3 regions of the Neorhizobium sp. NCHU2750 genome follow, and region 1 is predicted to be linked to each of the others. Evidence: predicted binding sites of a transcription regulator. Region 1 holds the regulator's gene; each other region holds the start of a gene.
The links. The regulator HrcA, encoded in region 1, represses chaperone genes, less so after heat shock. The targets are predictions, from matches to a motif close to GTTAGCACTCNCNNNNNGNGAGTGCTAAC.
Positions count from the first base shown of each region.

Region 2: a site for HrcA is predicted at 4,700-4,728, ahead of NCHU2750_RS26615 (co-chaperone GroES). Genes of this name have one in related genera too.
Region 3: a site for HrcA is predicted at 2,879-2,907, ahead of groES (co-chaperone GroES). Genes of this name have one in related genera too.

Region 1 covers NZ_CP030827.1:692-11,377, forward strand. The annotation lists gene dnaA (chromosomal replication initiator protein DnaA) at 1-878, shown strand, start outside; gene NCHU2750_RS00010 (hypothetical protein) at 1,224-1,460, shown strand; gene grpE (nucleotide exchange factor GrpE) at 1,492-2,124, opposite strand; gene hrcA (heat-inducible transcriptional repressor HrcA) at 2,321-3,409, opposite strand; gene rph (ribonuclease PH) at 3,586-4,302, shown strand; gene rdgB (RdgB/HAM1 family non-canonical purine NTP pyrophosphatase) at 4,414-5,058, shown strand; gene hemW (radical SAM family heme chaperone HemW) at 5,065-6,258, shown strand; gene ptsN (PTS IIA-like nitrogen regulatory protein PtsN) at 6,292-6,756, opposite strand; gene hpf (ribosome hibernation-promoting factor, HPF/YfiA family) at 6,820-7,395, opposite strand; gene rpoN (RNA polymerase factor sigma-54) at 7,603-9,141, opposite strand; gene lptB (LPS export ABC transporter ATP-binding protein) at 9,271-10,017, opposite strand; gene NCHU2750_RS00060 (LptA/OstA family protein) at 10,087-10,680, opposite strand.
Region 2 covers NZ_CP030830.1:87,056-97,741, reverse strand. The annotation lists gene htpG (molecular chaperone HtpG) at 280-2,172, opposite strand; gene NCHU2750_RS26640 (hypothetical protein) at 2,379-2,600, shown strand; gene NCHU2750_RS26635 (DUF982 domain-containing protein) at 2,943-3,242, opposite strand; gene NCHU2750_RS26630 (Hsp20 family protein) at 3,320-3,793, opposite strand; gene NCHU2750_RS26625 (hypothetical protein) at 3,943-4,233, opposite strand; partial or broken gene NCHU2750_RS26620 (usg protein) at 4,328-4,598, opposite strand; gene NCHU2750_RS26615 (co-chaperone GroES) at 4,874-5,188, shown strand; gene groL (chaperonin GroEL) at 5,243-6,871, shown strand; gene NCHU2750_RS26600 (hypothetical protein) at 7,195-7,443, opposite strand; gene NCHU2750_RS26595 (GAF domain-containing sensor histidine kinase) at 7,847-9,592, opposite strand; gene NCHU2750_RS26590 (hypothetical protein) at 9,813-10,049, shown strand; gene NCHU2750_RS26585 (hypothetical protein) at 10,077-10,331, shown strand; gene NCHU2750_RS26580 (hypothetical protein) at 10,601-10,686, shown strand, end outside.
Region 3 covers NZ_CP030827.1:412,767-423,452, reverse strand. The annotation lists gene mctP (monocarboxylate uptake permease MctP) at 1-75, opposite strand, end outside; gene NCHU2750_RS01995 (DUF3311 domain-containing protein) at 65-262, opposite strand; gene NCHU2750_RS01990 (bifunctional riboflavin kinase/FAD synthetase) at 420-1,400, opposite strand; gene NCHU2750_RS01985 (TIGR01459 family HAD-type hydrolase) at 1,470-2,318, opposite strand; gene groES (co-chaperone GroES) at 2,968-3,264, shown strand; gene groL (chaperonin GroEL) at 3,323-4,966, shown strand; gene NCHU2750_RS01970 (adenylosuccinate synthetase) at 5,093-6,337, opposite strand; gene NCHU2750_RS01965 (hypothetical protein) at 6,451-7,356, opposite strand; gene NCHU2750_RS01960 (NUDIX hydrolase) at 7,552-8,220, shown strand; gene NCHU2750_RS01955 (hypothetical protein) at 8,393-9,010, shown strand; gene NCHU2750_RS01950 (methyl-accepting chemotaxis protein) at 9,181-10,686, opposite strand, start outside.

The DNA.
Region 1 (10,686 bases):
AGGCAATCGCCAACGCGGCTGTCGGCAGCGCCCGCAATCCGCGGGTGGTCTATCTCACGGCTGAATACTTCATGTGGCGTTTCGCCACCGCGATCCGCGACAACGATGCCCTGACGCTGAAGGACAGCCTGCGCAATATCGACCTTCTGATCATCGACGACATGCAGTTCCTGCAGGGCAAGATGATCCAGAACGAGTTCTGCCACCTGCTCAACATGCTGCTCGACAGCGCCAAGCAGGTCGTGGTTGCCGCCGATCGGGCGCCTTGGGAACTGGAATCGCTCGATACGCGCGTTCGCTCGCGTCTCCAGGGCGGTGTCGCCATCGAGCTTGAGGCTCCCGAATACGAAATGCGCCTTGAAATGCTCAAGGGACGTCTTCAGTCTGCCAAGCAGGACGACCCGTCGCTCGATATTCCGGCGGAAATTCTGTCGCATGTGGCACGCAATGTCGCCAGCAGCGGCCGCGAGCTGGAAGGTGCCTTCAACCAGCTCCTGTTCCGCCGCTCCTTCGAACCGTCTCTCTCCATCGATCGCGTTGACGAGCTTCTCGCTCATCTGGTCGGGGCCGGCGAAGCCAGGCGCGTTCGCATCGAGGACATCCAGCGCATCGTTGCCCGCCATTACAATGTCTCGCGACAGGAACTGGTCTCGAACCGTCGCACCCGCGTCATCGTCAAGCCGCGTCAGATCGCCATGTATCTGTCGAAGACCATGACGCCGCGGTCCTTCCCGGAAATCGGTCGCCGCTTCGGCGGTCGCGATCACACCACCGTTCTCCATGCTGTGCGCAAGATCGAGGAACTGATCGGCGCGGATACCAAGCTCGGCCACGAAGTCGAACTGTTGAAGCGCCTGATCAACGAAAACAACGCCTGATCTTTTCGGGTTTCTAGTTAGAAAAGGGGATCGGCCCATCGTGGGCCGGTCCCCTTTTGTTTGCGCGCTTACGCGGTATTCCGCGCATCCGGTGCAGCTATGTGCGGCAACAGAAGCAAAGCGAGAGCCTTGTGGCTTGGGAATGCTGATGAGTAGGCCGCTTCTGGCCGCCGCCAGCCGACCACGTACCCGTAAAATGGCATCATTGCAGGCCGCTCTGGGCCTCAGACCCAAATCGTGTGTCTCGATCGCAGCAAAAAAGAATTCTTTTCAAGGAACAATGGTCTTCCCCCTTTGCTTTGCAAAAAGGCGCCACATGTTTCATCGATTGCCTGGAGGAAGGTCATGAATGAAGAAGCGCGCGCACGGATCGCGGCTAACGACAAACTGTTGAAGGCAGTCATCACTCTGCTGGCGATCAAGGACCCTGGCCTGCTCGACGAGCTCGACATGATATTTGCCCTGGCCGCCGATGAAGGCAGCTCGCTGGCGGATACCGATCGACGGACCCGCCTGCATTTGCAGCAAGAGCTTGAGCTTATCCGTTCGCTGGCAAGCTCGGCTCTCGAAACGACCCACTGAAGAAACGTCGCGGACGTTTCTTCATGCTCGATCAGCCGTTATTGGCGGCGCTCGTCGCTGGCTCCGTTTTGGGTCCGCCCTTTGCGACGCCGACCATGGCGGGTCTCAGCACGCGATCGCCGATGGTGAAGCCTGCCTGAACCACCTGGATGACCGTATTGTTGGGTACCGCAGGGTTCGGGACCTCAAACATTGCCTGGTGGAAGTTCGGGTCGAACTTCTCGCCCTCCGCGTCGATCTTCTTCACGCCATGCCGCTCGAGTGCCGAAAGCATGGCGCGCTCGGTCATTTCGACACCTTCGAGCAGGGTCGTCAGCGTGGCGTCGGCTGCGGCGCGCTGATCGGCCGGCACGGCATCGAGGGCGCGACGGAGATTGTCCGACACAGCCAGCATGTCGCGGGCAAAGCCTGCGACGGAATAGGACTTGGCGTCCTTCACGTCGCGCTCGGTGCGGCGGCGCAGATTGTCCATTTCCGCGGCAAGCCGCAGGAAGCGATCACGCAGGTCGGAGTTTTCAGCTTTCAAGAGATCGATCGGGTCGGGCTCCGCCGCTGGGATTTCCGCGGCATTCTGATCGGCCGCGCCGTCGAGAGCGGCTGCGGTGGCTTCCGCATTGTCTGCGAACGCTGCGTCAGGTCCGGTTTTCTTGGTTTCGTCGGTCATGACGTTCTCCGATTACTTGGCGCATCGGCCCGCAAGCCCGGATTGGCTTCGGCAAGGACGATGCGCGGGGTCCTATGAGGCTACAGCATCTCGGCATGCCGATTTTTGCTTGCCGCACTGCAGTGTCTTGAATTTTGCGCTGGATATCGAGGTTTGCGGCGAAAAAATCAAGGCTCCGACGCGATTGCGATGTGCTTTAGATCGAGCCGCGCGAGAGACGGGCAATCAGCTGGGCGGTATAGTCGACCATCGGCACGACGCGGGAATAATTGAGCCGCGTCGGACCGATGACGCCGACGGCACCGACGATGCGGTCCTCGCCGTCGCGATAGGGGGCGACGATCAGCGATGAACCGGAAAGCGAAAACAGCTTGTTCTCCGAACCGATGAAAATCCTGACACCCGGTCCCGCTTCCGCCAGTTCGAGGATCTCGATCAGGCTGTCCTTCTTCTCCAGATCGTCGAACAGCAGTCGCAGCCGGTCGAGGTCGGACGTTTCTCCAAGCCCTTCGAGAAGATTGGCGCGGCCGCGCACGATGAGTTGCGTCGGCTTGCCTTCCTCGGTATCGCCGGACCAGACGGCCAGTCCTCGCTCGATCAGATCCTGCGCCAACGCATCGACTTCCGTCTGCACTTCGCTCTTCAGCCGCTTCAGCTGGGATCTGAATTCCGGCAGCGTCTGCCCGGCCAGATGCGCGTTGAGAAAATTGGCGGCTTCGGTCAGCTGCGATGAGGTGACCCCCGCCGGCAATTCGATGATGCGGTTTTCAACCTGGTTGTGGTCGCCGACCAGGACCGCAAGCGCCTTTGTCGGTTCCAGCCGGATGAATTCCACGTGCTTGAGCACCGGATCGCTTTTGGTGGTGATAACGATGCCGGCACCGCGCGACACGCCGGATAACATCAGGCTCGCATCCGCCATCAGGTTTTCCAGTGTCTGGTCTCGCTCCACCGGCCTGATCTGCCGGTCGATGCTGGCTCTCTCCTCGTCGGAAAGATGGCCCGTTTGCATGAAGGCGTCGACGAAGAAGCGCAAGCCGCTCTGGGTCGGCAGCCGGCCGGCACTGACATGCGGCGAATAGATGAGACCGAGCTGTTCCAGGTCGCTCATCACATTACGCACCGAGGCCGGCGAGAGCGACATCGGCAGCAGCCGGGAAAGATTTCGCGAGCCGAGCGGTTCGCCCGTTTCCAGATAGCCCTCGACGATGCGGCGGAAGATTTCGCGCGAGCGATCGTCAAGCATCGAACCGGCATCCAAGCCCATAGCCGTCGGAAACTCCATCTTTTGCCGTCACCTCGATTTTGTCGTCTTGTAAATATAGTCGGTGAAGGCGACGGCTTAAAAGGGAAATGATTGAAACGACGCGGATTGTCACTGCGCGCTGCGTCAGCGGCTTTTTCTTTGCAAATGGCGGCGGACGATCTTAGAAGGCAGGAAATACTTATAGGGAGTGATGCATGCGGCCTTCAGGCAGACCAGTCAATCAGATGCGCAAGGTTTCCTTCGAGCGCAACGTTTCCAAACACGCCGAGGGATCCTGTCTGGTGAAATTCGGCGACACGCATGTGCTGTGCACGGCAAGCCTTGAGGAAAAGACGCCGCCGTGGCTGCGCAACACCGGCAAGGGCTGGGTGACCGCTGAATACGGCATGTTGCCGCGCGCCACCGGCGACCGCATGAAGCGCGAGGCGGCCTCGGGCAAGCAGGGCGGCCGCACGCTGGAGATCCAGCGCCTGATCGGCCGTTCGCTGCGCGCTGTCGTCGATCTCGAAGCGCTCGGCGAAAAGCAGATCACCATCGACTGCGATGTCATCCAGGCGGATGGCGGCACCCGCACGGCTTCTGTCACCGGCGGCTGGATTGCGCTTCACGATTGCCTGAAATGGATGGAAACGCGTTCGATGATCAAGCTCGACAAGGTCCTGAAGGATCATGTCGCGGCAATCTCCTGCGGTATCTTCGCAAATCAGGCCGTCATCGACCTCGACTATCTGGAGGATAGTGCGGCCGAGACGGATGCCAATTTCGTCATGACCGGTTCCGGCGGCATCGTCGAGATCCAGGGCACCGCCGAAGGCAAGCCGTTTACTCAGGACGAGCTTCTTCAGCTTCTGGCACTCGCCCAGGCCGGCACGCAGGAACTCGTTGCCCTGCAGAAACAGGCGATCGGCTGATTGCTATCAGGCGCGGCCGCCCCTCATACGGCGGCCGCCATTCTTTCCCCCGCCGGGGAAGGCTCTTGGTTACGGCACCCCCACTCCTCTCTTTTCGAAAAATGGAACCCCATGCGCAAGCTCGACACCAAGACCATCGTCGTCGCCAGCCACAATGCCGGCAAGATCCGGGAAATTGCCGAATTGATCGGCCCCTTCGGCTTCTCGGCAAAATCGGCAGCCGAACTGAAATTCGAAGAGCCTGACGAGACCGGCACCACGTTTGAAGAAAATGCCGCGATCAAGGCGCTCGCCTCCGCCAAGGCATCCGGCCTGCCGGCACTGTCAGACGATAGCGGCATCGTCATCGATGCGCTGGATGGTGCTCCGGGTGTCTATACCGCCAACTGGGCCGAGCGCGAGGATGGCAGCCGCGATTTCCAGATGGCGATGGAGAAGGTCGAGAAGGCGCTGCAGGATAAGGGCGCCACGACGCCGGACAAGCGGACCTGCCGCTTCGTCAGCGTACTCTGCCTTGCCTGGCCGGATGGCCATACCGAAATGTTCCGCGGTGAAGTCGAAGGCACGGTCGCCTGGCCGCCGCGCGGCACCGCCGGCTTCGGCTACGATCCGCTCTTTCAGCCGCAAGGCTATGAGACGACCTTTGGTGAGATGACGAGCGAGGAAAAGCACGGCTGGAAGCCGGGCGATGCTTCGGCGCTCTCGCACCGTGCCCGTGCCTTCAAGATTTTCGTCGAGACCTGCCTGGAGGCCTGATTTTCCGTGAACGCCGTCGTCCTCAATACTCCCGATACGCTGCTGCCCGATACGGGCGAGCCGGGCTTCGGCGTCTATGTCCATTGGCCCTTCTGCGCGGCCAAATGTCCTTACTGTGACTTCAACAGCCATGTTCGCCACCAGCCGGTGGATCAGGCCCGTTTCACCGCAGCCTTCCTGAAGGAGATGGAAACGATGCGGGCGATGAGTGGCCCGAAGGTTGTCACCAGCATCTTCCTCGGCGGTGGTACCCCATCACTGATGGACCCCTCGACCGTCGAGGCGATCCTCAACGGTATTGCCCGCCATTGGAGCGTGCCGGATGGCATCGAGATCACCATGGAGGCCAATCCTTCTAGCGTCGAGGCGGAGCGCTTCCGCGGATACCGCGCGGCCGGCATCAACCGCGTCTCCATGGGCGTTCAGGCGCTCAACGATGCCGATCTGAAATTCCTCGGCCGCCTGCATGATGTGGCCGATGCCCTGAAGGCAATCCGCCTGGCGCGCGAAATCTTTCCGCGCATGTCCTTCGACCTCATCTATGCGCGGCCGAAACAGACGGTGGAGGCCTGGGAGGCGGAGCTGAAGGAGGCGATCTCCTATGCCGTCGACCATCTGTCACTCTACCAGCTGACGATCGAGGAGGGGACACCTTTCTACGGCCTGCACAAGGCGGGCAAGCTCATCGTTCCGGACGGCGACCAGTCGGCAGCGCTCTACGAGGCAACGCAGGAAATCACCGCGCGCCACGGCATGCCGGCCTATGAAGTATCCAACCATGCGAGACAGGGGGCGGAAAGCCGCCACAATCTCACCTATTGGCGTTACGGCGATTATGCCGGCATCGGGCCTGGAGCCCACGGTCGGCTCGCTCGCGGCCGCAACAAGATCGCCACCGCCACCGAGCGCCGCCCGGAAACATGGCTCGAGCAGGTGGAAGCCCAGGGACACGGCATGATCGAGCAGGAAATCCTCGGCTACGAGGAGCAGGCCGACGAGCTGCTGCTGATGGGCCTGCGCCTCAAGGAGGGTGTCGATCTCGCTCGCTGGCAGGAACTGTCCGGCCGCGACCCGGATCCCGTGCGTGAGGAGCGCCTGCTCGAATACGGCTTCATCGAGCGGCTCGGAAACTCGCGCCTGCGCTGCACGCCGAGCGGCATGCTGATCCTCGACGCGGTCGTTGCCGATCTCGCCTGCTGATCTGCCGTCATTTCAGGAAAAGGAAGGCCGCGCTCAGGCGGCGTTGTTGGCCTGCTCTTCGTTGAGGAAGGCATAGATGGCCGATGCTGACTCCGTCTGGCGTAGCTTGCCGACGAGTTCCTGGTCGCGCAGCACGCGGGCAATGCGCGACAGAGCTTTCAGATGATCTGCGCCGGCCCCTTCGGGTGCCAGGAGAAGGAAGACGAGGTCGACGGGTTCGTCGTCCAGCGCTTCGAAATCGACCGGGCTTTCAAGCCGTGCGAAGATGCCCTTGATCGACGAAATACCGGCGAGCTTGCCATGCGGAATGGCGATGCCATGCCCGACACCGGTCGATCCCAGCCGTTCGCGCTGAAGGATGACGTCGAAGATTTCCCGCTCGGAAACGCCTGTGAGCTTGGCTGCCTTGACAGCCAATTCCTGCAGGAGCTGTTTCTTGGAGGTCACTTTCAAGGCAGGGATAATCGCATCTGGATGCAGCAGATCTGCCAATGCCATTCTTTTCATCCTTTGTGCCGCGAGGGCGTGGGAAGCGCCGTTGCCGACGCCTCCCGAGTTTCTTTAGTTCTTGATATTGGTGGAATCGATCCAGCCAATATTGCCGTCCTGGCGCCTGTAAACGATGTTCAGCTTCTCGTCACCGGGGCTCCGGAAAAGAAGCACAGGTTCGTCGGTCATATCGAGCGCCATCACGGCAGTCGCGACCGACATCGTCCGCAGCGGCTTCGTGCTTTCGGCGACGATCGTCGGAGCGAAATCGTCCGGAACATCCTCGTCCTCATCCGGCACCCGGTCCATGACCGTATAGGCCACTTCGGCAAATCCGTTCGCCTGGACGCCTGCGTGATGATCCTTCAGACGGCGCTTGTAACGGCGCAAACGCTTTTCGATCCGCTCTGCGGCGGCATCGAAGCTGCCCTGGGGATCGTTTGCCTCGCCAGCTGCATGAAAGACCATGCCGGTATCGAGATGCACCTTGCAGTCTGCCGAGAACCGCGGTCCGGACTTCTCGACGATGACCTGGCTTGAATAGCCGCCATCGAAGTATTTCGTTATTGCCTCCCCGATATGGTCTTCGATCCTTTGGCGGAAAGAATCGCCGATTTCCATATGTTTACCGGATACGCGCACACTCATGGAATTATTCCTTCTTGTCGTGACTTGCGTGTTCCAGTCTACGCCAAGCCGCTCCTGCATCCAAGCCGTTCGCACCGATTGTCGCAAATTAGCGCTGACATCCCGGCCTGCGGGCTGGGAGAGGGCGTCCCCCGGCTGCGGCGGGGCTTCTAGCCTCCGGGCGTTGGGATGTCAACGTCTCCACCTGTGGATGTGCTGTGAATGCGGTTACACTGCTGCGGCCCGCGCCAACGCGCGCTTTTCCCGGCGCCGCTGCACGGAGGAGGGAATGTTCATGGCTTCCCTGTACTTGGCGACCGTACGCCGGGCGAGATCGACGCCCGCCTGTTTCAGACTGGTCACGATATCGTCATCGGACAGCACGGCTTCTGGCACCTCCTGATTGATCAGAACCCTGATCTTGTGGCGCACCGCTTCGGCAGAGTGGCTGTCGCCGCCTTCGTCGGCCGATCCGATCGAGACGGTGAAGAAATATTTGAGCTCGAACATGCCGCGCGGCGTCAGCATGTACTTGTTGGACGTGACGCGGCTGACGGTCGATTCATGCATCTTGATCGCTTCCGCCACGGTCTTCAGATTGAGTGGCCGCAGATGATCGACGCCATGCATCAGGAAGGCATCCTGCTGCCGAACGATCTCGCTCGCCACCTTCATGATCGTCTTGGCGCGCTGGTCCAGGCTGCGCGTCAGCCAGTTGCCGTTCTGCAGGCAGTCCGACAGGAAGACATAGTCTTCGCTGTTCTTCGGGCAGCCTTTCGATACCTGCTGGAAATAGATCTGGTTGACCAGCACACGCGGCAACGTGTCCGGATTGAGTTCCACCGCCCAGCCGCCGCCATTTGCCGGCCGCACGACGATATCCGGGGAAATGACATCGGCCACCTGCCCAGCGAAATCCGCACCGGGTTTCGGGTTGAGCTGGCGGATTTCCGACAGCATGTCGAGAAGGTCCTCGTCATCCACGCCGCAGAGTTTCCGAAGCGTGGTGAAATCCCGCTTGGCCAGAAGTTCAAGATGCTGGACCAGTGCCGCCATCGCAGGGTCAAGGCGGTCCTTGTTCCGTAGCTGGATTGCCAGACATTCTCCGAGCGAGCGAGCGAATATGCCCGAAGGATCAAGCGTCTGAAGGCGCTCCAGAACGCGCTCCACATGCGGCAAGTCCGTTCCCAGCCGGCTGGCCACGTCCCCCAGATCGCATTGCAGGTAACCCGCATCGTCGAGCTCGTCGGTCAGTTGCTGCGCAATCAGCCGGTCCTGCGGTTCTCTCAGCAGCAATGGCACCTGCTGGCTGATATGCTCACGTAGGCCGACCTCACCGGCGATGAAATCGTCGAAATCATAGTCTTCGCCCGCATCGCCGCCAGGCATGGATTTCCATTGGCCGAGCAGCTCCGGTGCATCAGCCCGGCGTTCCGGCTGGTCGTCGGGAAACACGTTCTCGGCGCCGCCGTCGAGCTCGTCGCCAAACGTCTCGCTGATGACGATACCCTGGTCATCCGGCCAGTTTCCGGCATCCGTCTCGCCGTCGCTCGTGCTGTGCTCGGCTGCGTCACTATGGCCTAATTCCGCGCCACTTTCTCCGTCGGATGGCGCAATTTCGAGCAGCGGATTCTTTTCCAGCTCCTGGGCAATGAACTGGTTGAGCTCGAAATGGGTCATTTGCAGCAGCTGGATGGACTGCATCAGCTGCGGCGTCATGACAAGCGATTGGGTCTGTCGCAGGAAAAGGCTGGCGGTTAAACCCATGGTGGACGCTAAACTCCCGAAATCCCTTGGCCGCGCATTCATTGCTCAGCCGCCTTAGGCGCATCTGGCACAAGAATTGCTTTTTTGAGAGATTTGGTCAAGCGGCGCAGAGATTATTTCGCTGCGATTTCAGAGGCTGAACTTGTCCCCGAGATAGAGCCGCCTCACGTCCTGGTTATTCACGATATCCGAAGCCCGTCCATGCGTCAGCACTTCGCCGGCATGGATGATATAGGCTCGATCGATGAGGCCAAGGGTTTCGCGTACGTTGTGATCGGTTATCAGTACCCCAATACCACGTGCGGTCAAGTGGCGAACGAGATTCTGGATATCAGAGACGGAGATCGGGTCGACGCCGGCAAAAGGCTCGTCCAGCAGCATGAAGGACGGGTCCGTCGCGAGCGCGCGCGCGATTTCCAGGCGCCGCCGCTCGCCGCCGGAAAGGGCGACGGCTGCAGACTTGCGCAGATGGCTGATATGGAATTCTTCCAGCAACTCGTCGAGCTTGGCCTCGCGCTTGTCGCGATTGGGTTCGTGCGCCTCAAGCACGGCGCGGATGTTGTTTTCCACCGATAGCCCACGGAAGATCGACGCTTCCTGCGGAAGATAGCCGACACCCAGCCTCGCACGGCGATACATCGGCATGCGCGTCACTTCATTGCCGTTGATGGCGATCATGCCTTCGTCGACCGGCACGAGACCCGTGATCATGTAAAAACAGGTCGTTTTGCCTGCGCCATTCGGTCCCAGAAGTCCGACGGCTTCGCCACGGCGAACAACAAGGGAGACCCCGTTGACCACCCGCCGCGTGTCATAGGTCTTGGAAAGGCCGTGAGCAACGAGAGTGCCCTCATAGCGCGTCTTGTCACGCGCCATGAATGGTTCTGGCGAAGGTGTAGCACTTGCCGGTGAGCGGGAGAGGAAAGGAAGCTTCACGTGTTGGGTCTATTGCTTGGGGCGCGACTTCGGGTCGAGCATGATTTCAACGCGTTGGCCGCAGGCATCGAGCTTGGCCTCGCCGGTCTGCATGTGCACCGTCAGCTTGCAGCCTCGGAAGACATTCGGGCCATCGGAAAGCACGACCTGCTTGCCGGTCAACACGAAGGTCTGGCTGGCCATGTCGAACTGCCCATTGTCGGCAGTCGCCTGCTGGGTGCCGGAGTTCAGATAGACCGTGTCGTCGAGGAAGATCTTGTCGATATCCGCATTGCCGCTGGAGATCGAGGTCGCGGCAGCTTTGCTGTCGCCATTGGTCTTGCCGTCGCTATTGGCCTTTTCCTTGTAAAGCACGGTCATCTTGCCGGCCTTCAGCGTCGTCGTGCCCTGCACGACATTCACGTTGCCGGTGAAATAGGCCTTCTTTTCCTGATCCTTGATCTCCAGCTGGTCGCTCTGGATCTGGATCGGCTGGTCATTGGAAAGCTTGAGGCCGCCCATATTGCTGGTTGTCGACTGAGCAAAGGCGGATGTGCCCAAACAGCAGAGAAGTGCCGCCGCGGTCGCGGCAGGAATGCGGGAGTATAAGCGATGATGCATCATGGCGGC
Region 2 (10,686 bases), on a different replicon from region 1:
CTTATCCTTGTGTATCACCCTACGGTGGCTTTAGCACTTGGGCTCTTGATGGGAGCCGAACCTTCGACCCGCAAAGTTCAAACGAACCTAGTATTCAAAGATCCTTTAAATAACAGAAGTTTGGCGGTCTGTGCACTGAGTGCGGCTGGCGATGACCTCAGATCGTGAACCGAGAAGCGCTGTGCATTCCCGAAGAACGCGAAACACCGCCGATCGCGCTGAACCCTTCTCTGCCTAGGCTTGTGGCTAGGCAGCCGAAGACCACCTCGCCAGGACCTTTCACTTGCCTTGCCCAATGGCCAGCGCAAACAGCCTGGCCTGTCGGTCGGCAAAAGCCCGCGGATTGGCTGGTTTGTCCCCGTCAAGAATGCGTGCTTCGTCAAGCAGCAGCCAAGCCGCATCCTCCCGGAAGGCCGGGTCGTCGATCGAGGCGATACTTCTAACACGCTCGCTCTGGGCATTGATCTCCAGGATCGGCTTCGTTGCCGTCTGCAAACGCCCCGCCCCCTGGAGGAGCTTTTCGAGTTGGCGATCGGGCCCATGCTCCGACGCGACAAGGCATACCGCACTTTCGGTCAACCGATCGGAGACACGCACGTCAGCGACTTCCTCGCCGAGGACGCTTCGAGCGAAATCGATGAACGCGGTAACTTTAGGAGAGGCTTGCCGGCCAGCCTCATCGTCCCCGCCCGCCCTTGAAACAGCGTTCAGATCGGCAAGGCCCTGGGTAACCGATTTGAATGGCTTGCCCTCGAAATCCGCAACATTAGTTGGCCAGAAATTGTCCACGCCATCAGTCAGGAAAAGCACCTCTATCCCTTTGGCTCGAAAACCCTCGAGTTGCGGCGACGATCTCAGTTGGTCCAGACTGGAGCCGCTAATGTAATAGATCGCCGACTGCCCTTCCCTCATTCCGGCCAGATAGTCGGCCAGGCTCCGAGTTGCCCCATCGGATACGGTACTACGAAAGCGCGCCAGCTTCAGCAACTGTGCGCGCCGCTCGAAGTCGTCGTAAATACCTTCCTTAAGAATAGGGCCGAACAGATCCCATACTTTGGAAAACGTCTCGGCTTCGCCTTCAGCCATTTTCTCCAGAGCCGAAAGGATCCGACTCGTTACGCCCTTTTTGATAGCGGCAAGCACGGGACTTTCCTGGATCATCTCACGGGAAATGTTGAGCGGCAGGTCCGAGGTGTCGACGATGCCACGGACAAAGCGCAGGTAGCGCGGCAGCAATTCGGCCTCATCGGTTATGAAGACGCGCTTCACGTAGAGCTTCATCCGACCCCGTCGGTCTGGATCGATCAGATCGAATGGTTGAGAGCCCGGTATGAAGGCAAGCGTAGTATATTCGTGGCGGCCCTCAGCGCGGAAATGCACGTTAGCCAGCGGCTCATCGTACTGGCCCGAGACACTACGATAGAAATCGTCGTAGTCCTGCTTAGATATCTCGCTCTTCTGCTTGAGCCAGAGCGCTGCACCATCGGACACCTGTGACGGCTCCGCGCCCTCGTTTTCTACCAGACGTATAGGAACAGGCACGTGGCCGGATTGATCACGAATGATCTTCTCGACCGTCCATTTGCTGGCGTATTTCTTCGCATCGTCCATGAGATGTAGCACGACACGCGTACCGCGTGCTGGTGCTTGCCCGTCTTCGGTCCCGACGATGTCATAGCTTCCCTTACCGTCGGATGACCATTTCCAGGCCTCGCCCTCGCCGGCGCGGCGGGAGATGACATCGACCCGATCGGCGACCATGAACGAAGAATAGAACCCGACGCCGAACTGGCCGATCAGCTCCGCCTTCTCGCCAGCCTTGGCCGCCTCAAGCCGCTCCATGAACGCCTTTGTTCCGGAGCGCGCGATCGTGCCAAGCGCGTCGATCATCTCCTCGCGGTTCATGCCGATGCCGTTATCCTCAATAACGAGTGTCTGCGCCGCCTCATTGAGCGTTACGAGAATCGCCGGCGGGGTTCCATCGGACGCGAGCTGCGGCTTGGAAATGGACTCATACCGCAGCTTTTCGCAGGCATCCGCGGCGTTCGAGATCAATTCCCGGAGGAAAACATCTTTGTCCGAGTAAACAGAATGCACCATCATGTGCAGGAGCCGGCTGACGTCGGCCGCAAATACGTGTTGCTCGGGCTGCAGCTCTTCTACTGTCGTCACGAATACCTCCATTCGTACAGAAATCGCCGGTCAAATGGTTTTTCTGGGATAAGAATTCAAGCGCCATCGCCCTCGCCCACTTGACACTTTTCTAAGACTTTTTTCGTTCGTGTCTGAAACCTGGAGACAGCGCTACCTGAGCGTCTCATTTTCGTAGTGTCTTCCCGACTTACTCTCGTACGATCCTGTCTGACAGGAGTAGCGACATGAGCAATCTGGTTCCGAACGCATTCTATTGGGCTCGTTCCGTAAAACATAACGAGGGGCGTCTTACGGTTGTGAAGGTTTCTACGATATTTGGCACAAGTCGAGAATTCTGGACCTTGGCGGTGCCGGGATCGTATCAGCATTTCATGATCGACGACTTCGAGATCCTCAGCGAGATCGAGCAGCCTAAAACGGCATTCCGTCTTCAAGCAGCTGAATAAGACGACCCGCAAGCAAGTTTAGCACTGCTCGACAGCCCTCAATCAAACCGTCTCTGTGTCACGTCGCGTCGTGACGAGGTTGCCATCGTTACTTCTTCAAAAGCCGTGACAACCCGATTGGCTCCAACGAACCTACAATGCCGTCAATGACGAGTTGTGAGGGCGGACAGTGGTCTGGTGGATGAGCAAAATACCGCCGAGCCAACGCAAAACCTGTCCAACTCGACGGCAAAGAGTGCTGAGCGGGAACCTTTAGCAGAGCCCGTCTTTTTTGACTGTGAGCGGAGTTTTTTATAAAATCGCTGGGCAGATGCTCCTGCATGTGGGGACCTGGTGAGCCCCTCACTGCACATGGGGATCTGTGTCGCTACGCGACCGAGCTGCCACAACCGCCGGCGTCTCAGTCGTAAGAAGCTCGTGCTTCTCTGCGAACGCTACGAAAAGGCCGCGCGCCGTCTCCGATTCGATCTCGCCATGCAGTGCTGCCTGGCACGCGTTCAAGGCGACAGCGTGAGCCCTGTCCCTGAGTGAGCCTGGCCACTCAACAAGGTGTCGGTAAGCATCTGTCACCCCTCGAACTTGCGCCGGGAACCCGAGGCCAACCAGAATGGTGACGGGTTCTCTGAACATATCGGGTTTCATCGTTTTCTCCTTCCCTACCCGCAATGTTGATGGGCGCCATCGCAATGGCGCCCTGACCCAATGAACGAATTTCAGGATCACGCCGCTTTTTGGGCTTCGATCTGTGCTGGAGCGACCGACGTCAATGCAGGCGTGCTCTGGATCGAAATCTTCCTCGGTTTCAGAGCCTCGGGGATTTCACGAACGAGCTCGATCGTCAGCAGACCGTTGTTCAAGTCGGCCGCGTTCACTCGGACGTGATCAGCTAGTTCGAAGCGGTGCTCAAACGGACGACCTGCGATACCGCGATGCAGGTAGTCCTCCGACGGAGAGTCTTGCTTCTTGCCCGTGACTGTCAGCAGATTGGACTGGAAGGTGATGTCGAGATCATCCTGAGCGAAGCCCGCGACCGCGATCGAGATACGGTAGGTGTCATCATCCGTTTTGACGATATCATAGGGCGGCCAGTCGTTCGACGAGCGGGCGCGCTGGGCGTTTTCGAGAAGATTGAAGATCCGGTCGAAGCCGACGCTCGAACGGTAGAGCGGTGCGTAGTCGTAAGATGTTGCCATAGCCATATCCTCCTTGAAGCAACATGGGTACGGGAATGCCAAAAGCGGCGCTCCCGGCAAAGCCAGCCCATTGTTGAGCGGCTGGCGACATTCGATTTTGGTTTGCCGATTTTTCGATTCAAGATCTGTCGCGAAAAAAATCGACGGTATCAGTGGATCGAGCGGCTTAGGACGCGATGGGGATAAGTTGCCTTGAACTGCGATATCATTGCGCATGCCTGCTGCAACAGGCGCGCCGCCGTTTCAGGCGTGTCGCGCGCAAGGTCATCAGCGTTGGCACGGATCGCCTGAGCCAAGTTTGCAGACATCAAGGCGAAACGTCCCTCGCCATAGACCAATGCATCCTGGGACGTTGTCTCGAGCCACCGGGCGAAATCGATAATGATTTCTTCCCTTTCGGAAACGCTCGCGTTTTTCATGATCTCGATATTCTGTTCCATGCGGTCTCGACTCCATACAGACGTGGAAAAGCGACCGAGCTCATCAAGCCTCGGCCGCCGCTCAGCTAGGAGAGCGAGAAATCGAATTCAAGGTTCACTGCAGCTTGAATTCGCCATCGACGCGTCGCCATTCATTCGGCCCGATCAGGCGCTGGTGGCTGTAACGAACAGAATGCAAAGGCCCATCGAGAGAGGTCTTCCAGAAATCCAGGAACTTGCGCATCTCGGGGAAATCAGGTGCGAGATCGTAGTCCTGCCAGACATAGGTCTGAAGAGCGAATTCAAAGTCTGGGATGCGATAGAGGATGTGTGCGGTGGTGGCCGTAGCCCTTGAGCTGTCGATCAATGTCCGATGAGAATTGCATGCTTCATCTCCGTTTCGTGACAATGCTAAGGTGACCCAAATTATGAGGGACTTCAAGATAGAACCATTATTCTTGTCGATTTTACTCAACGATTGCAGTGCGTTAGCAGCCGATGCGGCCGAGTGCTAATTTTTTCAGTTCACCCTCTTGAAATCGAAAAATCTCAAAAATAAATTTTGCCCGCGAACGCTCGAATGAGGTTCGCACCCGTCCGGATTGGTCACCCGGTCCGGTAGGGGATTTTGCGTCATCTTTTTTGTCCAATGGAGGAAAACATGTCGTTCCGACCACTTCACGATCGCATTCTCGTCCGCCGGGTCGATTCCCTGGAAAAGACCAAAGGCGGCATCATCATTCCGGATACCGCCAAGGAAAAGCCATCCGAGGGCGAGGTCGTCGCCGTCGGTCCTGGTGCGCGCAACGAAGCCGGCCAGATCCAGGCGCTCGACGTCAAGGCGGGCGATCGCATCCTGTTTGGCAAATGGTCAGGCACCGAAATCAAGATCAACGGCGAAGACCTGTTGATCATGAAGGAAAGTGACGTCCTGGGCATTATCGAAGCCCAAGCTGAGCAGAAGATCGCTGCCTGAGCATCAGCCGGCAACCCTATCAGTCAAAAAGCTGCCTATTGAAGGAGTGAACAAATGGCTGCGAAAGAAGTCAAATTCAACACCGATGCCCGCGAACGCATGCTGCGTGGCGTCGATGTTCTTGCCAATGCGGTAAAAGTCACGCTTGGTCCCAAGGGCCGCAACGTCGTCATCGACAAGTCGTTCGGCGCGCCACGCATCACCAAGGACGGCGTTTCCGTCGCCAAAGAGATCGAACTGGAAGACAAGTTCGAAAACATGGGCGCGCAGATGCTGCGCGAAGTGGCGTCGAAGACCAATGATCTGGCCGGCGACGGTACGACAACTGCGACCGTTCTCGCCCAGGCCATCGTCAAGGAAGGCGCTAAGGCGGTTGCGTCGGGCATGAACCCGATGGACCTGAAGCGTGGCATCGATGTCGCTGTCGATGCAGTCGTCAAGGAGCTGAAGACCAACGCTCGCAAGATCACCAGCAATTCGGAGATAGCTCAGGTCGGCACCATCTCGGCCAATGGCGACGAGGAGATCGGCAAGTATCTGGCCGAAGCGATGGAGAAGGTCGGCAACGAAGGTGTCATCACCGTCGAGGAAGCCAAGACCGCCGAGACCGAGTTGGAAGTCGTCGAAGGTATGCAGTTCGACCGCGGTTATCTGTCGCCGTACTTCGTGACCAATCAGGACAAGATGCGGGTCGAGCTCGAGGAGCCATACCTCCTCATCCACGAGAAAAAGCTGTCGAACCTGCAGGCTCTTCTGCCTGTGCTCGAAGCTGTTGTGAAGTCCGGCAAGCCTCTGCTGATCATTGCCGAAGACGTTGAAGGTGAGGCCCTCGCAACGCTCGTCGTCAACAAGCTGCGCGGCGGCCTGAAAATTGCGGCCGTCAAGGCCCCTGGTTTCGGCGATCGTCGCAAGGCCATGCTCGAAGACATCGCCATCCTCACGGGCGGAACGGTCATCTCCGAAGACGTCGGCATCAAGCTGGAAAACGTCACGCTGAACATGCTCGGCCGGGCCAAGAAGGTGGCGATCGAGAAGGAGAACACGACGATCATCGACGGCGTTGGTTCCAAGGCCGAGATCGACGGACGAGTGGCCCAGATCCGCGCCCAGATCGAGGAAACGACCTCCGACTATGACCGCGAGAAGCTGCAGGAGCGTCTTGCTAAGCTCGCGGGCGGTGTCGCCGTCATCCGCGTCGGCGGCTCTACCGAAGTCGAGGTCAAGGAGAAGAAGGACCGCGTCGACGATGCTCTGCATGCGACGCGTGCAGCCGTCGAAGAGGGTATTCTGCCTGGTGGTGGCGTAGCATTGCTTCGTGCGGTCAAGGCGTTGGACGGTCTACCGACGGCCAATGACGATCAGCGGGTTGGCATCGACATCGTTCGCAGGGCGATCGAGGCACCTGTGCGTCAGATCGCTGAGAATGCCGGTGCCGAAGGCTCCATCATCGTTGGCAAGCTTCGGGAAAAGAGCGATCTGTCGTTCGGATGGAACGCCCAGACCGGCGAGTATGGTGATCTCTTTGCCCAGGGCGTCATCGACCCGGCCAAGGTGGTGCGCACCGCGCTCCAGGACGCGGCGTCGGTCGCAGGTCTGCTGGTGACAACAGAAGCGATGATCGCCGAAAAGCCAAAGAAGGACGCCGCCCCCGCCCTTGCCGCTGGTCCGGGCATGGACTTCTAACCAGTTCCAACGCCCGCCCCACCGAGGGGCGGGCTATTCTGGCGGGGATGATATGACAGCACCAATTTCGAAAGAAGATGCGCGCTTTTGTGCCAGCGTCGTCAAGGAGGTCGCACGCGCTCAAGGCATCTTGCGCGATCCCGCAGCAATAGGTCGCCTGACCGCAACGGTTGCCAGACTTTACAACAGAGGTATGCAGGATCGTGACGAGCTTCTCAACGCTGCCCTAAAGTCAGTCACGGGCGAACAACCCAGGTGAGAGCTGAAGAGAAATCGTCGTGAGATTGATCATGGAGACAATCCATGGGATGATGAGCGCCTGGTCAGTTGCCGAACTCTGATAAGTCGTGAACCATTGCGATATCAGCCAGTCCCCTGTGACCGTCCATGGCCTGAACCAACTCGGGCAGTGTATTATGACCTTCGCGGAATAGATTGAGGCAGATCTCGGCAGCAATTAATGCGTCGGGGTCATCTTTGGTCAGCCCGTACCGATTTCGCCAGGATTTCAAGGCGACGTCGATGATTTCCAGTTCGGGCGGGCCAAATGTTGTTTCGAAGAATGATGGCATTTCGGTATTCCTTCACAGCGCAAAGCGATGTGGGGAGGAAGTCAAGGAATTCAAGCGGCTTGGCTAAGTTTAGATCTTGAACCGATACGAACCGGTGACCCGCCGTTTCGAACCATAGCGAAATCATACACTTATCGACGCACCATCTAAATGATTGGACGCGGCGACGACAAAAAAGGCCGGGGCAAAATCGCACCGACCTCCCTCACCGTCGCCTCTTTACCAGTGCCAGTACATCCGTGGTCAAAGCCAGGTGGCGACGAAGCATTGCGAGCGGCGAATTCATTCAGCGCTCATCAGCAATACCGATGGCATCTTCTACGCGACCAATGTGTTCACAAGAAGTCAGTCATCAAGCTACCGAATTCACCTGACTTGAACCGCACCGCGTTCATCTAAAGCCTCAACCGACCAAAGGCATGCGGAAGGTGAAGCGCGTCTCGATCTCGTCTGACTTCACCTCGATCGTCCCGCGATGAGCAGTGGCGATCTCCGAGGCGATGAACAAGCCAAGACCGAGCCCCTGCATGCTCGGCCGCAGATCACCGCGTCTAAACGGCTGGAATAGCTTAGCAACCGTTTCTTCCGAAATCGGCTGCCCGCCGTTGGCAACGGACACTTCCAGCATCTGACCATTCACGCCAGCCACAATCCTGACAGGCTCGGTCTCGACACCATGGGTGATGGCATTCGACACCAGATTGGAAAACAACTGGGCAAGCCGCAGCCGGTCGATGGCAAGTGCTGCCGGGAGATCGAGGGATACGGCGATCTCCCGATCCGGATGAGACAGCTGCAGTTCTTCAACGACATGCCGTAGAGTGAGGCCAAGGTCGTCGTCTGCCAGATCGAGGACAATGCCTCCACCCATCCGCGCGCGAGCCAGGTCCATCACGTTGTCGACAAGGCCGATCATCCGCGAAATACTGGCCTTCATCAGTTTCAGGACGAGAGGGCTGCGGGCGGTCCAGCCTTCCTTCAGGAGGCGCGAGGTGCCGGCGTCGACCGCGGCAATCGGATTGCGCAGGTCATGGCCAAGAACGGCGATGAACTGCTCGCGCAGCTCCGACAGACCCTTCTCGCGTTCGAGCAGCTCTTCCGTCGCCTTGAGGCGGTCGTCCGCATAGAGGTGATGGCCGATCAGTTCAGCAAACAGCTTGAAGGTGCCGATGACTTGCGGATTGTTGACCTTGGCCGGATGGGGATCGATGGCGCAGAGTGTGCCGAAAAACTGGCCATTGGCCAGGATGATCGGAACTGAGATATAGCTGCGCAGACCGTAGATCCGCGGCGTATGGTGGTCGCGATAGAGAGGTTCTTCAGCGGCATCATCGAAAACGATCGGCTGGCGATGCCCGCGAATTTCGTCGCAGAGCGTGCTTTGGACCGGCAGCTCGTCGCCGGGCTTCAGACCAAAGCCGACATGGTCGAGCGATTGGCAGGTGATCCAGCGATCGTCGGTCACCCGAGCGACGGCAGCAAAGCCCATTCCCGTCATGCGAAGAACGACATCGAGGATCGTCGGGACCGCGGCGATACCGGCGACGCGTGCTATATCCTTGGAGAAGTCTTCCGCGCTTGCGGCATCGTCCACGACAGGCGCCTTCTCGGCGTTGGCAACGATTTGGACTGCCTGGGTCTTCTCGATTGCGATGGCAGCCGCTCCCGCGAGCGTTTCCAGCACATCGACTTCCCAGTCGGCCGGTGAATACGGTCGCGCCCAATAGGCCCCAATGGCGCCGATCGGATTTTCGACACGAACTGGTGCCATCGCGACGGATTTGACAAAGGTGCCGGCATAGAGCTCGTAGGGAATTCGATCGTCCTTTGTCACGTCAGGAACGACGACCGTTTGCCGATGGATCATGGCCCAGCCGCTGATGCAGGCCGAAGCAGGAAACTTATGGCCCTTCCACAGCGGGCCGATCGCATCTTCCTCGATGTAATGGCAGAGATCGCCGTCAAGACGGATGATGGCAATACCATCGCAGCCGATCAGCGAACGGGCGGTGGCGCGCAGCGTTTCCACGACATCTTCGAAACTCTCGGCACGTCCCATCGCTGCGATCGCCTTATTCAGCGTCGACAGGGGTGTCGCGACTTTCAAAGTTTCGATTTCGACGGGAGTGATTTCAATAGAGATAGACACGGCTTCACTCCTGCTTGGGGCAAGAGCGGATCATCTCCCAGCCGTCCGCGCCCTATCAGTCTGCGAACGATAGAATGACTCTAAAGCGCCAGAGGCCAAATGTCCATCTCCGCATTATCCCGACCTTACCATCGCGATCTGCCCGCTCCAGCTTGAATCACCTTGCAACCGAAAAAGGCAGGGATATCATTCGCTACGGACAAACATTCTCAGTGATACAATGAACCCGCATCAGCAGCTATCCGAACGCTCCGAACTCTCTGGCCGTTACACCGACAATGGGATCACGGTCCTTGTGGAAATCTTCCGCCCTTCAGGCGGAGATGATTGGCGGATGGAAGTGACCAGCCTAGAAGACCAGCTCACCGACTGGAATGAACCCTTTGCGTCAGCTCATGAGGCATGGGAAGAGTTCATCTATGTCGTCAATACGGAGGGGGTCGCAGTTTTCCTTTAGCGCCCCCGACTTATCGAGGAACCTGGATTGGCGATCGACAGCGACAGACGGCGAGTGATTTTCGATCAGGTTCGCAGCAAGGCGATGTCGCGGGGCACGCCTATCGACGATGACCCAGAGTTCCTGGGTTGGGTCGAGCTGTGGATCAGCGGCGAGTACGAGATCTCCGAGCTCAGGTCTCGATACAATGAACTCGCGACACGCCGCACTCATCGATCCAAATTTGCCACTGGTGCATTGGAACCCGCCTCCTCCGAAGCCGCTAGGCGGGATGCCGACTGAACCTGACCGCGTCCTTTCCGGCAGTATTCACTTCGTGATGTGGCCCCCTCCAGATCTTGAAGACCCCCACGTGCATATCTGCGATGACGGCTGGCGTTTGCGCCCAATGGCAAGCTGCTATTGCGCAGGCTCCTTGATCTCAGACGCGGTCGAAATTATCTCGGGCCTCATCGGAATAATCGAAGGCGCTGATATGGGCGACCTCCAAGACCGGTAAGATCAGGGAGGAAAACATTAACAGAGGGAGCCGGGGTCTTTCCACGAGCGACATGCGCATACTGAGAACGCTGCTGGGCCGCTATGCGGCGCGCTACCATCTCGCTGGGCCAGAGAAAGACAACTTGATCGAGCGAAC
Region 3 (10,686 bases), 410 kb from region 1:
GAAGCCCATGACGGTGACGAGAAGGAAGAAGAAGATGAAAACGGCCAACGCCGTCGGATCGATCTCAGTCGTCATGGCGCATGCTCCGATAGGCGATCCAGGTCAGGACCGCGGTGATCGGCACCCAGGCAAGCTGATACCAGTAGAAAAAAGGAAAGCCGAAAAGAACGGGATCGTGAAAATTGTAGAACGGGACCCACAAAAGGCCGACATAGGGTATCAACAGCAGCCAACAGGCCGCCGTCGCATAGCGTTTTCTCATGATTAGTTATCCCTCACCGAGCGCGACTCCCGCGCACGGGGTAACTAAATCACCTGATACTTATCAAGAACAAGCAACGGCAAGGCGAAGTTCGGCCTGCCGTTGAGGCTGGCATGCGGCAATTGCGCGTCCCGCGTGAATTTGCGGTTTGTCAATTTCAGAAGGCGATTCTTGCGTCCAACTCGCCGATCGGCGTGACACCAGACAGCAGCGCGCGCGCCTCCTCCTCGTCACGCCTGATCTGCGCCACCAGTGGGTCCAGCCCGTCAAATTTCAGCTCGTCGCGCAGATGGCCGAAGAAGGAGACCGAGCCGATCTCGCCATAGAGCGAGCCGGAAAAATCGAAGAGATAGGTTTCGAGCAGCGGCGCGCCATTGTCGGTCACCGTCGGGCGGCGGCCATAGCTTGCCACGGCGTCGTAAAGCGTGCCGTCGGGGCGGCGGAAGCGCACGGCGTAGATGCCGGGCTTCAGTTCCGTTTCCGGCGCAAGCTGCATGTTGGCGGTCGGGAAGCCGAGCTGGCGACCGAGCTTCTGGCCGCCGATCACTTCGCCCTCGACCGTATAGTGATAGCCGAGAAGGCCGGCCGCCTGGCTGACATCGCCCTGGCCCAACAGATTGCGGATGCGGCTGGACGAGATCACCTCGGCATTTTCGTCCCGGAAGGCATCGACCAGCGAGACCGAGAAGCCGTGACGCTCGCCGGCCGCCATCAGAAAGGCCGGGCCGCCTTCCCTGCCCTTGCCGAAATGGAAATCGAAGCCGGTCACGACCGCGCTCGCCCCCAGCCAGTCGATCAGGATCGAGTTGACGAATTCCTCCGCCGAGCGGCCGGCAAACTCGCGGTCGAACGGATATTCGATGACCGAGAGGAAGCCCATGGCTTCCAGCAGCCGTGCCTTGAGCGGCGCGGGCGTCAGGCGGAAAACCGGCTGGTCGGGACGGAAGACGGTGCGCGGATGCGGCTCGAAGGTCAGGACCAGCGCCGGCACGCCACGCTCTTTCGCCAGGTTCAGCGCCCGTTCCAGCACGCTGCGGTGACCGCGATGCACGCCGTCGAAATTGCCGATCGCCACGACGCCGCCCTTCAGGCTCGACGGCAGCGGTTCCTTCTTGTCGTTGCGGTGGAAAACGGTCATGTGGCAGGTCCGGATCAGGCTATTCTACATTGCAAGACCAGTTGGGCGAGATCGATCAGGCCAGATCAATCAAGCCAGTCTGGGCATCCAGAATTTCGGCGCGGCGTTTTCAGCCTTGAGCCAGGCCTTGAGGATCGCCTCGTCGGTCTCGCCGTTGACGGTATATTCCGCGACATGGATGCCGCCGGAGATATAGAGCAGGTCGAGGCCCTGCGAAAGCGCGCCGCGCACATCGGTCGGCATGCCGTCGCCGATAGCGAGCACCTTGGCCTTGTCGAAATCGCCGCGCGCCTCGCGGGCAGCGGCGAGCGACGCATCATAGATCGGAAAATGCGGCTTGCCGGCAATGCGGGTCTTGCCGCCGAGCTGTTCGTAATAGGCGGCAACCGCACCGGCGCAGGGGATCATCTTGTGGCCGCGCTCGACGACCAGATCCGGATTGGCGCAGATGAAGGGAACGTCGCGGGCGACCCAGGCCTTCAGCATGTCGGTATAATCTTCCGGCACTTCCTTCTCGTCGTCGAAGAAGCCGGTGCAGACGATGGCTTCGGCCTCATCGGCGGAGACGACCTCGACGTCGATGCCGTCGAAAAGCGGCATGTCGCGCTCGGGGCCGAGCAGGAACACCTTTTTCGGACCTTCGGCGATCAGGGTGCGGGTGACGTCGCCGGAGGTGACGATACGGTCATAGGTATCGTCGGCAACACCGAGTGCCTTCAACTGGGTGATGACGCCCGGCGACGGGCGCGGGGAATTGGTGATCAGCACGACGGTGGCACCCGCCTTGCGGGCCGCCGCGAGTGCGTGGCAGGAATGCTGGAAGGCAGAAACGCCGTTATGCACCACGCCCCAGACATCGGACAGGACCACGTCGTAGCCGCCGAGAACCTCGCTCAAATTCTGGATGCGCTCAACCATTCTTATCGATCACCTCTGCATGGAACTGCCGGTGATGTCGCAAAGCGTAGCCGCTATGGCAAGGAGATTTGCGTGCGGTGCGGGATATTTCATCGGATCGTTACATGAGAGCCGGCAGGCGGATCGGGAAGCGGCTGCGACGCAAAAGCCCAGAACGGCAACCATGCTCCGTCTCTTGCGACCAAGACCCCTCCCTACCCTCGCCACAAGGGGGAGGGCTTAACCCAGCTGCCCCCCGGGCTTCAATTGAGCCAAGGCGGTCACCTCAGATCCTCTCCCCTCTTGTGGGGGAGATGGCCGGCAGGCCAGAGGGGGACTTTGTCAGATACAAACCGGCTGCCTTGAAGCAGGCCACCACGAAGGAAGCCGCCTCTTTAAAACTGTCACGTTCAGGCGTTATCAGGGACGCTGCCATCCTCTGGTCAAACTCGGTCGGCAAAAGCCATGCTGCCCGGGAAGGGCGGTTCCGTTAAGCCTATTTCGCCTGATGGAGCGCGGTGGCAACGAAAATTTCGAGCCCGTTCTTGACTCGCCTGATGGCCACCCTTATCTCGGGCTCCGTTAGCACTCTGAAGAGAGGAGTGCTAAACGAGATCCGCGGGTCTTATTCCTGAGACCTGTCCATGTCATTTGATCGAGGGATTAGACAATGGCAAGCACAACTTTCCGCCCCCTGCACGATCGCGTTGTCGTCAAGCGCGTCGAGTCTGAAGAAAAGACCAAGGGCGGCATCATCATTCCGGACACCGCCAAGGAAAAGCCGGCTGAAGGCGAAATCATCGCCGTTGGTCCGGGTTCGCGCGACGACAAGGGTGCACTCGTTGCTCTCGACGTCAAGGTCGGCGACCGCGTCCTGTTCGGCAAGTGGTCCGGCACGGAAGTCAAGCTTAACGGCGAAGACCTTCTGATCATGAAGGAATCCGACATCATGGGCGTTATCGGCTGATTGCCGGCAACGCCTTTTTCTTAAAATTCGCTGACACCTCTATTCAGGAGTTCTCAACATGGCAGCTAAAGAAGTAAAATTCGGCCGCTCTGCGCGCGAAAAGATGCTGCGCGGCGTCGACATCCTCGCTGACGCAGTGCAGGTAACGCTCGGCCCGAAGGGTCGTAACGTCGTTATCGACAAGTCCTTCGGCGCTCCGCGCATCACCAAGGACGGCGTATCGGTCGCCAAGGAAATCGAACTTGACGACAAGTTCGAAAACATGGGCGCCCAGATGGTCCGCGAAGTCGCTTCGAAGACCAACGATATCGCCGGCGACGGCACCACGACTGCAACCGTTCTGGCCCGCGCGATCGTTCGCGAAGGTGCAAAGGCCGTTGCTGCCGGCATGAACCCGATGGACCTGAAGCGCGGCGTTGACCTCGCTGTTGCAGAAGTCGTCAAGGACCTGCAGGCAAAGGCAAAGAAGATCTCCACCTCGGCTGAAGTTGCCCAGGTCGGCACGATCTCTGCCAACGGCGACAAGCAGGTTGGTGCAGACATTGCCGAAGCCATGCAGAAGGTTGGCAACGAAGGCGTCATCACCGTCGAAGAAGCCAAGACCGCTGAAACCGAACTCGAAGTCGTCGAAGGCATGCAGTTCGACCGCGGCTACCTGTCGCCCTACTTCGTGACCAACCCGGAAAAGATGATCGCCGACCTCGACGACGCTTTCATCCTCCTGCACGAAAAGAAGCTCTCGAACCTCCAGGCCATGCTGCCGGTTCTCGAAGCCGTCGTTCAGACCGGCAAGCCGCTCGTCATCATCGCTGAAGACGTCGAAGGCGAAGCTCTTGCAACGCTCGTCGTCAACAAGCTGCGTGGCGGCCTGAAGATTGCTGCCGTCAAGGCTCCGGGCTTCGGCGATCGCCGCAAGGCCATGCTGGAAGACATCGCCATCCTGACCGGTGGTACCGTCATTTCCGAAGACCTCGGCATCAAGCTCGAAAACGTCACCCTCGACATGCTCGGCCGTTCCAAGAAGGTTTCGATCTCCAAGGAAAACACGACGATCGTCGACGGCGCCGGCCAGAAGGCTGACATCGAAGGCCGCGTAGCCCAGATCAAGGCGCAGATCGAAGAAACCACTTCGGACTACGACCGCGAAAAGCTGCAGGAACGTCTTGCCAAGCTCGCTGGCGGCGTTGCCGTCATCCGCGTCGGCGGCTCGACCGAAATCGAAGTCAAGGAACGCAAGGACCGCATCGACGACGCTCTGAACGCAACCCGCGCGGCCGTTCAGGAAGGCATCGTACCGGGCGGCGGCGTTGCCCTGCTCCGTTCGGCTTCGAAGATCACCGCCAAGGGTGAAAACGATGACCAGGAAGCTGGCATCAACATCATCCGCCGCGCGCTGCAGGCCCTGGTTCGCCAGATCGCCGAAAACGCCGGTGACGAAGCTTCGATCGTGGTCGGCAAGATCCTCGAAAAGAACGAAGACAACTTCGGTTACAACGCCCAGACGTCCGAATATGGCGACATGATCGCCATGGGTATCGTCGACCCGGTCAAGGTTGTCCGTACGGCTCTGCAGAACGCAGCTTCGGTTGCTTCGCTGCTGATCACCACGGAAGCCATGATCGCCGAGCTGCCGAAGAAGGACGCTCCGGCCGGCGGCATGCCTGGCGGCATGGGCGGAATGGGCGGCATGGACATGATGTGAGACCATTGAGGTCTTGCGTCTGAGCCATCCGGTTCAGAATACGGAAAGGGCGGTCGCGAGGCCGCCCTTTTTGCATTAGGGGCAATGCTTTCAACATTTTGTGCAGAGGATCAGGGGCATGCTCCATCAAGCATCGGTCACCATATCTGCGTTCAGATCCACCTCCACCTTGCTGCTGACGTCGTGGCGCCCCGGCCCCCAGCTTTCCGCCGCAAGCGCAAGACCGGCAGCCTCCGCGATGCGGCAGGCCGCGCCTGCCGGATCGAGATACACGGCGTTGCCATCATCAACCACGGCAAAGGCGCCTTCCGCCTGATCGAGACAGGTGACTGCGAGACCCGCCGAGACGGCAATGCCAGCATGGTCGCGGTCGAGATCATGGGCGATGGCATTGCGCAGGATATCGAGATCGAGCGGTGCGAGGCGCAGGGTCCCCTGCCAGTCGTTCGGCGCGTTGGTCGGGTCAGTGATGCGCAGATTTTCAAGTCTCGCCACCTCGCCCTTCAGCGGCCCCGCGCCGTGCCGGGTGGTATAGACGCGCGTCACATAGGTCACGTCGAGCGTATCGATGCCGGCTCCCGAGGCGATGGCAAGAATGTTTTTAAGCCCGGTATTGGAACGGGTCACATGCGGGAAGGCACCGAAATCCTGATCGAGCAGCAGGCCTTGAGCCGCCTCGAAAATGACCGGTCCCAGTTCGGCCAGCCGACGGTCGGGCCACAGCACAACATGATCGAGCGTCGCCTCACAGTCCTCCATGAACCGCAACATCGTGGCCTCCGCCCGAAGCGCCGATGCCAGTTCGCCGGGAAGGTTTTCCATGCCGAGAGCGGCCAGCCGGTCAGGCACCCAGAGGTCACGTATCGCAGCAAGGCGGGCGGCAAGATCGGGACGATAGAGATCACGCAGGGTGAGCGAGAATTCCGGCCTCAGGTTGCGTTCGATCGTTTCGCCGAAACCGAGGCCGCAACTGCCGTGACGGCCATGGCCACGCGCCATCTCGACCGCCTGGTTGAGGATGACGTCATAGGGCGTGGTGACGGGAACGGCAGGATCACCGGTCAGGCGGCGCCGGATACCGAGATCGGCGAGCGTGGCGAGTTCGTCGATCAGCAGCATCGGATGGGCGACGAAGAAGCGGCTGAAATGGGTCGCGGCACCGGCGAAGCTGCCCGATCCCACATGGTGGAAAACGTGTCGCATACCTTGCGGCGAGATGACCGTGTGGCCGGCCTGGGCGCCGCCATTGCTGCGGACGACGACGGCGTTTTCGCCGGTGTTTTCCGCCATGGCCGACAATCGGTCGACCATCAATCCCTTGCCTTCGTCACCATAGGCAGCGCCGATGACGGCCTGTGCTCGGATGTTCATGGGAAAGCTCCTTGTCTTGGGATTAAAGAGGGCAACGAAGGGTGCAGAAAGCCCTCCCCTCGTCGCAGGGGTGGGAGGGGCTCCCTATCCCCTCCCGAAATGCAGCCGCCGGATCAGAAGAAGTTCAGGAACTTTCTCTTCGGGCGGGCGTGCACGGCCCTGGCGACGATGGTGCCGGCCTCGGCGCCCCAGCTTGCGGCCACATCATCGGCGTCTCGCCCTTCGTTGATCTCGATGATCGACACGACCAGTTCGGCCAGACGGCGGTAGTCTTCCAGCACATAGGTGCGGCCGGGCAAAAGCGGCTCCCAGGTGTCCAGCACCCTCGACATCCGGCTGGCGGCATAGCCTTCGCGAATGACGATGTGGAAGACGTCGTAATATTTCTGCGCAGCCTGCAGGCATTGGCGGGCGCTCAGGCCTCCGCGCGGACCTTCGGTGCCGAAGATCTCGCTAATCTGCCGGCCGGTCAGCCCGTCGAGGATCGGCTCGTCGCCGATGGTGAAGAGATACCCCTTGCGGCCGCGCTTCTCGAAGGCATCGGTGGATGTCTTCAAGGCGGCAAGCAGGTGGGCTGCACTGTAGCTTTCGCCGTCATTGCCGCCGCCACCGCCTTCCAGCCACAAGCCGCGGATCTGGCTTGCGAGCGAGATATCGGCCTCGAACTGGGTCGCCTGAAGCGGTGCCCGGTCGCAGGTCGCATCCCCGATCGCCGCGACCATGATATGCGGATCGCTGACCGGGCGCCGGTCGTAGATTTCCGATGTCAGCGTCACCAGCCCGTTGCGCATCAATTCATGCGCGATCATGCCCATCGAACCGGTCACGTCAGCGGCAAGGATGATCGGCGTCGACTGCGGGTTGAAATCGCTGTCGCGACTTTCGCGATAGCCGAAGCGCGCCGGATCGAAACGCGGGTCCATGCCGGTAGCGCCGAAAATCTCCGAACGGCTGCGGCCGTTGACGTGGCGCGCGTTGTAATCGGCCCAATCGGCCGTGCTGAAACGTCCCATACCCATGGCAACACTCCTTTGCTTCTGCCTTCGGTTCGCGGCGCCGGGCTGCGTTCCGTTTCGAACACTGCCCGCCTGCCGGTGATCTCTATATAAACTTGCAATATGTATTTTGCAAGTTGCCATTTGCAATTTGTTGTTCTGCGAGGCAGCGGTTAAGGAAGAGGCCATGAGCGCGAAGCGCTGACGAGGTTTGAAGAGATGGCTGAAACCGACTACCCGCGGCCGATCGTGACAGTGGACATCGTGCTTTTGACGGTCTGCGCCGCGCGGCTGCATGTTGCACTCCTGCCGCGCCCGGGCGAACCTTATGCAGGCGCCCCGGCACTGATCGGCGGTTATGTCCATACCGACGAGGATGCCGATACCCAATCTGCCGTGGTCCGCATTCTCAAGGCCAAGGCGGGGCTGACCGGTATCTTCTTCGAACAGCTCAAGACCTTTGCCTCCGCGACTCGCGATCCGCGCGGCTGGTCTGTGTCCATCGCCTATGTTGCACTGGTCCCCCCTGCCCTGGTGGAGCATGCGGGCGTCACCCTCGATCTGCGACCTGCCGTTTCGCCGGGCGAACTGCCCTTCGATCACGGCGAGATCATCAAGACCGCGCTGGAAAGGCTGCGCGGCAAGGGCGCCTATTCCACCATTCCGGCACGGCTTCTCCCGGATGTTTTTACGATGTCGGAACTGCAGGCGATCTACGAGACCGTGATGGGCGAGAGGCTGGACCAGAGCGCCTTTCGTCGCAAGATCAACGACCTCGACCTTTTGGAGGAGGTAGAGGGCGAGAAAAGGCAAACGGAGCGGGCAAGACGGCCGACGACGCTCTACCGGCTCAAATCACCGCTCAAGGTATTCGACCGACGGATCTGATCTGATCTGATCTGGCCGGACATTATTCGGTATCGGATCAAGGAGATATCCGCCCGATGCCGCCACAGCCATATGCCCGCATGGCGTGTGGCATCCTGAGTCCATATCATCTAAACGCTTCTTCGAATGGCATGAAGCCGGCCTTCGGGCCGGCCGCGACAAGGAGACCCGGATGCGACATGAGGAAACGATCAGCAGAGGCAGCTTCACCTTGCGACGGCCGGATGTTCTGGCGGTCATGGAGGTCCAGCGCGGCGCATCAGCCGCAGTGGTCGAAGACAAGACCGGGCTGTGGCGCAAGCTCCGCCTCCTGTCGATCATCGTGCTGATCCCGTCGATCATTGCCGGCATCTGGCTCAACCGACCGCCCTATATGCAGATCGGCGTGGTGATCCTGATCGTCTTCGGCTTTCTGTTCAAATTCAGCGACTGGCGGATAAAGCGGGGCATGGGGCAACTCGGCGCGAGCAGAACCGTGTCGCAGAAGGCCGTGGTCAAGGCGATCGACAAGCGGATCTTCAAGGGCCGCGACAGCGTGCGCGGCGAGGCCCGTTTCAGCGAGGACGGTTTCGAGCTGGTGCAGGACAATGTCCGCTTCGCCGCCAACTATGACGACGCCGAAAGGATAGGCCTGATCTTCGAGCGCGACGGCATCCTGCAGATCACCGCCGGTGACGCCCGCGACCTGCCGGACGTCATCTTCTTCATTCCGCTTGCGCAGATGTCGGACGCGGATGCCGTGATGGAGCGGGTGCAGAACAGTTCGTCATTCGTCTTCACCCACGCCTGAGATCAGCGGATAACCGGATATGGGGGACATCAGCACAGCCAATGACAAGGCACAGTATTAGCCCGCAAGTTATTACTTGATGTCTGCGTAACCCAAGCGGGCTGTGCGGCCTGACTGCGCTGCCCCGCGGTAACACCGCGCCAGAGGTGATACGGGCAACGCAAGCAGCCTCAGGCGCTGCGGCGTAGAGATGGCGTTGCGGATGACGGGGCGGCCATCGCTTCGGCGGTGCGGCGCAGGTGCTCCGCCTGATCATCTTCCATCTCGGCAACCTCGATGCGGAACCGGCCGATCAGGTCCTGGAGCCGGCCGGCTTCGGCGGCGAGCGTGGCGCCGGCGGCGTTGGCTTCTTCCACCATGGCGGCATTCTGCTGGGTTACCTGGTCCATGCGGTTGACGGCACCGTTGACTTCGGAAAGCCCGGTCGACTGTTCCCGCGACGAGGTGGCGATCGCATCCATATGCCCGTTGATTGAAACGATATGCGCCTCAATCGCCTTCAACGCGGTGCCGGTCTCGCTGACCAGCTTGACGCCGGAGGAGACCTCGACGGAGGATTTGCCGATCAGGCCCTTGATCTCGCGGGCGGCGGCTGCGGAACGCTGCGCAAGTTCGCGTACTTCCTGGGCGACGACGGCAAAGCCCTTGCCTGCATCGCCGGCGCGGGCCGCCTCGACGCCGGCATTCAAGGCCAGAAGGTTGGTCTGGAAGGCAATCTCGTCGATCACCCCGATAATGCTGGAAATCTGGCCGGAGGACTGTTCGATACGTGCCATCGCCTCGACGGTGTTCTGCACTACCTGACCCGACAGGCGGGCGCTCTTGTTCGCCTCGACGGCGGCGCTGCGGGCCTCTTCGGCCCGCCTCGTCGAATTGGCCACATTGGTGGTGATCTCGTCGAGCGCTGCCGCGGTCTCTTCCAGCGAGGCCGCCTGCTGCTCGGTGCGCTTGGCAAGGTCGTCGGCGCTCTGGCTGACTTCCCGCGAGCCGCTGTCGATCGAGCGGGTGGCGCGGGCGACGGCACCGAGCGCCTGCTGCAACTGGACGACTGCCGCGTTGAAATCGCTGCGCAGTGTTTCGAAATCGGCGGCGAAGGGGGCGTCGAGCCTTGCGGTCAGATCGCCGGCGGCAAGCTGCCTCAGGCCGCCCGCCAGCCCTTCCGTCGCCCTGGCCATCGCGGCTGCGCGGATGCGATCCTCTTCGGCATGGGCATCACGCTGCCTTGCCGCGATATCGCGGTGTTCCGCCGCCTCGCGCTCCGTCTCGCGCGCCCTGTGGGCGTTGTCCTTGAACACCTGAACGGCATTGGCCATGGCGCCGATCTCATCGCGCCGTGTCGTGCCGGAAATCTCTACCTCGTATTCGCCCGAGGCGAGCGTCGCCATGATGCCGCTCAGCCGGTTGACCGGGCGCACCAGCCAGAACCGGACCGCAATCCAGGCAAGTGCCATGATCAGGACCGTGCCGCCAACCATTGCAGCAACGGATGTCGAGGCGGTCTGCCAGAGGCTCGCATGCAGCTCCATTCCGCCCGCCGCGGCGGCATCTTCGAGCTCCTTCGACTTGCCGATGATCTTGGCCGCAAGCGGCGGAAAGTTGGGCTGACACTGCTTGCTGAAGGCGTCGATCGCCTCCAGCCGGTCTGCCTTGGTCGTCGACATCAGTCCGTCGTCGCG